2 regions of the Amorphus sp. 3PC139-8 genome follow, and region 1 is predicted to be linked to the other one. Evidence: predicted binding sites of a transcription regulator. Region 1 holds the regulator's gene; the other holds the start of a gene.
What was found. Region 1 encodes LexA, which represses DNA repair genes until DNA is damaged. Its sites were predicted from a motif close to TGTTCNNNNTGTGTTCNG; they were not measured.
Positions count from the first base shown of each region.

Region 2: HNS03_RS04935 (PA0069 family radical SAM protein) is a predicted target of LexA. The motif match lies at 1,229-1,246, and genes of this name have one in related genera.

Region 1 is NZ_JABJVY010000002.1:336,924-340,129, forward strand. Features, by position in the region: gene HNS03_RS03915 (ComEC/Rec2 family competence protein) at 1-863, shown strand, start outside; gene lexA (transcriptional repressor LexA) at 1,122-1,838, opposite strand; gene HNS03_RS03925 (TetR/AcrR family transcriptional regulator) at 2,174-2,812, shown strand; gene HNS03_RS03930 (enoyl-CoA hydratase/isomerase family protein) at 2,919-3,206, shown strand, end outside.
Region 2 is NZ_JABJVY010000003.1:232,270-235,475, forward strand. Features, by position in the region: gene HNS03_RS04930 (glycosyltransferase) at 335-922, opposite strand; gene HNS03_RS04935 (PA0069 family radical SAM protein) at 1,442-2,659, shown strand; gene HNS03_RS04940 (ribonuclease HII) at 2,855-3,206, shown strand, end outside.

The DNA.
Region 1 (3,206 bases):
ACCGGATCGCGCCGTTCGGACTTCTGGGCAATCTCCTGGCGATGCCGCTGGTGACGTTGGTCGTGATGCCGGCGGGCGTCGTCTCCGTGGCGCTCATGCCGCTTGGCCTCGATCCGATTCCGCTCACCGCGATGGGCTGGGGGCTCGACGGGGTCGTCGCGGTGGCTCACATGGTCGCGGATTTGAGCGCCGGGGCAGGGGCGGTCGGCCGGACTCCTGCTGTGGCTGTCCTCTCGATGGCAGCGGGCCTGTTGTGGCTGGCCTTGTGGACCACATCCTGGCGGTTTTTGGGAATCGGTGCGATTGCCGCCGGTCTCGCGTTCTTGCCGTTCGCTTCGCGCCCCGATGTGTTGATCGCCGATGACGGCCGCACGGTCGCCGTGCGTGGGGCGGATGGGCGTTTGCGCATCGCGGTCGCGCAAGGCGGTGCGTTCGTGGCGCGCATGTGGCTGGAAGCCGACGGCGATTCCCGCGCCGCGGACGATCCGAGCGTCAAGGCAGGCATTTTATGCGATGGGCTCGGCTGCACGCTGCCGCTGGTCCGCGGGCCGCCTGGCTCCGAGGCGGCGTCCTCCGTCAATACAGAGAGCCCGCACAGCTTGGGGATCCTGAACGGCAAGCTCGCCTTCGTGGAACGGCCGCAGGCCTTCCTGGAGGACTGCCAGCGCGCCACGATCCTGGTGACGCGACACACAGCGCCGCGCGATTGCACTGGACCACTCTTGGTGGTCGATCGGCGTAAGTTGATCGAAACCGGCGCGCTCGCGCTCAAGCGGATCGACGATCCACCCTTCTATCGCCTCACGCGCGGCCGTCCGAAGGTGCCACGCCCCTGGGATGCGCGTCCCGTGGTGCGCCGGTAGCGCTTTTGCCTTTGGCAAGCGCGCGTTGGAATCATTGCGCTCTTCTCGGAACCCCCAACGGCTCCAAGTGTTCGGTTCGAACGCGTTTCCGGATGGCGAACCGGCTTCCACTTCGCCTGGAAATGCTCTCGAACCTCTCCGCTCGGATGGACATATCCGAGCGACAAGAAACGCTCCAGATTCAATAGCTTGAGTATGTCCCGAAGGTCTTGGGCAGGGGAAGGCCGAGCACCGGTTCCGCCTTATTCGGGACATGCTCTAGTAGCTGCGAAACAGCGCCACCAGCCGGCCTTGAATCCGCACCTGGTCGGGGCCGAAGATCCGCGTCTCGTAGGCCGGGTTCGCAGCCTCCAGCGCGATCGACGCGCCCTTCCGGCGCAGCCGCTTCAAGGTCGCCTCTTCGTCATCCACCAGCGCCACGACGATGTCGCCATTATCGGCCGTGTCGGACTTCTTGATGACGACGGTGTCGCCATCCAGGATTCCGGCCTCGATCATGGAATCGCCGCGCACTTCCAACGCGAAATGCTCGCCGCCGCCCACGAGATCGGACGGCACGGTGATTTGATGGCTTTCCTGCTGGATCGCTTCGATCGGGACACCGGCGGCAATCCGGCCCATAACCGGGATCGACAGACCGTTGCCCGTGCTTTTCGGCTCGGGTGCCGGCGGTGGGGAGGCCGGTGCCTTGCCGCGCGACCCTTCGATGACGGCAGGGGAAAAGCCTTTGCTGCGTGGGGCCGCCAGCGAAGGACCAACCGATTCCGGCAGCCGGATCACTTCCAGCGCGCGTGCCCGGTTCGGTAGGCGGCGAATGAAGCCGCGCTCTTCCAGGGCCGTGATCAAACGGTGGATGCCGGACTTGGAGCGGAGGGCCAACGCCTCCTTCATTTCGTCGAACGACGGCGGGACCCCGGTTTCCTTCAACCGCTCATGAATGAACATCAAGAGCTCATGTTGCTTGCGGGTCAGCATCAGGTCGGTCCCACCCCTCGCTTGCAGCCAGCCAAGACGCGTACAAATCAGGAACGTAAGGTACGCGTTCCATATGTGTTCCGCAAGAGTTAATGTCCGGTTTCCGATGGATGGGGCGAAGCGCGAACAAGTGGCGGCGAAAGCCGGGCCTTTTGGAGATCGGCTAGTGGCACACTGTGCACCATTTTTCCCGGATGCTGTCAAAGGGTCGGCCGCGTCGGCGGTCACCGCGTAGCAGCCGGCCAGCCTAATCGTGCTGTGGCGGCATCGATTGACTGTTGTTTACTCGCGGGTATATTGCTTACGCTTAAGAAGGCGACATCGGAGCATTCCCCTTGGCCACCCTTTCGCCGCGCCAATCTCCCTGGTCCAATCGCGAGGCGCGCGAGAGGGAACGGGAGAGCAAGCGCGAGGCGGTGCTTGCGACCGCCGTTCAGTTCTTCAATCAGAAGGGTTTCCACGCGACCTCGCTGGACGACGTGGCGACGGCGCTGAACGTCACCAAGCCGACGATCTATCACTACTTTTCCAACAAGGATGAGATCCTGTTCGAGTGCGTGGGACGCGGGCTTTCGGCGCTGCGGGAGGCGGCCGACGCGGCTGCGGCCCGTGGCGGCAGCGGGATGGATCGCCTGCGCGCGCTGATGCGCGAATATGCGCTGGTGATGACCCAGGATTTCGGGATCTGCGTGACCCGGACCGCCGATGCCGAACTGGCGGAAGAAAGCCGGCTAAAATTTCGCGCCCTGAAACGGGAGATCGACGAGACCATTCGCGGCGTCGTGGAAGACGGCATGCGCGACGGCTCCATCGCGCAAGGCGACGCCCGCCTGATGACCTTCACCCTGTCGGGTTCGCTGAACTGGGTAGCGCGCTGGTACGACCCGAAGGGACCGATGTCAGCCTCGGAGATCGCAGACGGAGCGGTGTCGATGTTGGTCAACGGCCTTGCCCCGCGCGGGGAAGCGGTCTGAGCGCGGCGGGCAGGGGCCGACAGGTCAGCCTGCCGGATCTCAGGTCGACGGCAAGAACGAAAGTTCCGGACAAGGGGCTCGGAGTGTGAGGGAGGGCGAGGGCGCCATGAGCGAACCGATCAAGCTGACCATTGCGGACGGCGTTGCGGAGATGCGGTTCAACCGCCCGGACCAGCTGAACGCGCTGGATGGGGCCATGGCGCAAGCCTTTCAAGCCTGTGTCGAGACCGTGCTCGCCGAGCCGTCCGTACGCGTGATTTTGATGAGCGGTGCGGGACGTTCGTTCATGGCCGGTGGCGATCTGGCCGCGTTCCGGGCGGGCGAAGATAAGCCGGCGGTGGCGCGTGCTCTGATCGAGCCGGCGCATGCCGGGCTGAAGCGCCTGGCGGCAAGC
Region 2 (3,206 bases), on a different contig from region 1:
CGGAAAACCGGTTCCCACTTTTCCTGGGGTTGGCTCTCTTCCCCGCTAAGCTAGGCGCGAAGCCAGTTTCCACTTTCGCCGGCTTAGCTTGAGCCAGCGCGCGCCGCCCACCTGGAACCGGTGAGAAAAGCGAACTCGATGCGAGGGGAAACAACTAGCGAAGCCAGCGGAACCGCGTGCCGGCCATTGTTTCTGACGCGTTTCCGAACTGCGAACCGGTTTCCCTTTCGCCTGGAAACGCTCAGGGCCGCGCCCGCGCAGCCGCGAGCTGACGTGAACGCTATTTTTTCGCAATCCCGAAGGAAAACCGGTTCCCACTTTTCCTGGGATTGCTTCAGCTATGCTGCGGCTGGACCAGCGCGCGAGAGCGCAGCACCGAGAGCTTACGCCAGCCGAGCAGCGCTCCGATCAAGGCCATGCCGCCGCCCTCGCGAGCAAGCAACCGATGTGCGGCTGTTCGATGCGCCAGAAGCCCCTGCTCGGGCACCGGCATGCCCAGGAGATGGCCGCGCACGGCCACGACCGCCTGGGAGATCCGCTTCGGACGCGCGAACTCGTCGAAGGCGAACCGGAAGACGGCCCGCTGCTCTTCGCTGCGGCCGGCGCGTTCTGTCCCGTCGATGAAAGAGCCGACCTCGCGCTGCCAGCCCGGTTCCAGCGCCACGGTGGGCTCCAGCACCAGCACCCAGGTGCCGCGTTCCACGACCGCGAGTGCGGCTTCCACCCGTGCCTGGCGCGGTGTGTCTTGGCTGACGATCCGGCAGCCCGCCGCGTCGGCGACCTGTGCTGTGCCGTCGCTGGAGCAGCGGTCGGCGACGATCACTTCGGCAACGACCCCGTCGACGGCGCCCGGAACCAGTGCGGCCAGGCAGCGCGCCAGCGCCAGTTCATTGTTCTGTGTCGGAATAATGACGCTCAGCATAATCGGGTTTTATCATGGTGCGGCGCACAAGGCGAGCGTCTTACGTCTAGAAATTGCGCACGCCCGATGGAACGCCATGCAGGCTGACCATTCGCAAGGCGCAGGATCGCACGCCCAAGACAAACCACCCTGCCGCCGAAGCGCGATACCCGCCGCGTGCGTTCCGCAGCGCATTTTCGCTCGCTTGCACCCCGCCGCTCGAAAGGAAATGGCCGGTTTTTAAAAGGTTGCGCCACACCTCTTCGGTCGGATCGGCCTAACCCGAACAGGAAGGCTCTAGGAATGATGTCTCTTGCGGAACGCCAATGTTCCTGTATTGTTCTCTTATCGACTCCGGCCCGATCGCCCGTGTGAACGACCTAGAGCCGAGTGATGACAGACCATGGCGATCGGCCGCTCAGATGGAAACATCTGGCGACAAAAATGGCTACCGGTTCAGTAGCTTGAGCGATTTCTTTTCGTTCGGATGGAGTCGATCTGAACGGGAGACGCTCTCGTGCAAGCCCATGAGGTGGCGGAATGAATGCCCCTTTGCGACAGCCTCTCGATCCCGGCGCGGATGCCTTCGCCCTCGTATCCCACGATGGCTCGGCTGCCACCGTCGACAAACACCGGAAGACGCGGACAGAGCGAGTGGACGTGCCGGCCGGCGAGACGCCGTTCGGCGCCCGGCTCGACAGCCAGCGCCGGCGAGGGCGCGGTGCGGCCGTCAATCCGGCCGGGCGCTATGAGCCGACCGCGACGGAAGCCGTGGACGACGGCTGGGAAAGCCTCGGCGAACTGCCGGCTCTCAAGACTGAAGTGCGGCTGGAAAGCCCGCGCTCTGTGCTCACGCGCAACGAGTCGCCCGATATCGGCTTCGACCGGTCCATCAATCCCTATCGCGGCTGTGAGCATGGCTGCGTCTACTGTTTCGCGCGGCCGAGCCATGCCTATCTCGGTCTCTCGCCCGGGCTGGACTTCGAAACGCGCCTGACGGCCAAGCCGGGGGCAGCGGCCGTTCTGGAGCGCGAACTCGCCAAGCCCCGCTATCAGCCGAAAACAATTGCGATCGGCACCAACACCGATCCCTATCAGCCGATCGAACGGGAATATAAGATCACCCGCGAGATCCTGGAGGTGCTGGATCGGACCAACCATCCGGTCGGGATCGTGACCAAGTCAGCGCTCGTTTTGCGCGATATCGACATTCTGGAGCGCATGGCCAAGCGCGGGCTGGTCAAGGTCGCGATCTCCGTGACCACCCTCGACCGCAAGCTGGCCCGGGCGATGGAGCCGCGCGCCGCCACGCCGGAAAAGCGGATCGCCACGCTTGAAGCGCTGTCGGCCGCCGGTATCCCGACCAGCGTCATGGTCGCGCCGATCGTCCCGGCGCTCAACGATGCCGAGATCGACACCATCCTGGAGCGAGCCGCCGCGGCCGGCGTCAAGGAAGCCGGCTACATCCTGCTGCGTCTGCCGCTCGAAGTGACCGACGTCTTCAAGGACTGGCTGTTGCGCAACTATCCCGACCGCTATCGCCGGGTGCTCTCGATCATCCGGGCCATGCGCGGCGGCAAGGATTATGATGCGACGTTCGGCAAGCGGATGAAAGGCGAAGGCCCCTATGCCTGGACCCTCGGCCGCCGGTTCGAACTCGCCGCCAAGCGCAACCGGCTGAACTTGGAGCGGAGCCGGCTTCGGACCGACCTGTTCGTGCCGCCGCTCGGCGACGGCTGCCAGCTCAGCTTGTTCTAGGCGGTAGCGGGAACCGGTTCGTCGCCCGGAAACATTTTCGAAACAATAATTTAGACCCGCTCCGTTATTATGAGTAAAGCGGAGCGGGTCTTGCCGGCACTCCTCGCCGATCATCCGTCGCCCATGAAATTCTCAGGGGACGGATCGTCGCGCGCACGACCCCACGGGTTTGCGCCGGCTCTCGGAGCGGGCACCATGGCGGCGCTGATTCGAGACCGTTCGCCGACCGAGATGCCCGCCGAAGCACCGCACGCCCCCTCCCCCGATCCGGGTTTCGACCGCAAGGCTCGCCGCCGCTGCGGCGGACCGGTGTGCGGCGTCGACGAGGCGGGTCGCGGCCCTTGGGCCGGCCCCGTGGTGGCCGCCGCCGTGACGCTGCCCGACCGCCTTCGGGTCAAGGGAATCGCCGATTCCAAGGTGCTCACTGCGGACCGCCGGCTCGCCCTCTACGGCGAGATCGTCGCCTGCGCCGACGTCTCCGTCACCATCGCCTCGTCGAATCGCATCGACGCCATGAACATCCGCGAAGCGACGCTGTGGGCGATGA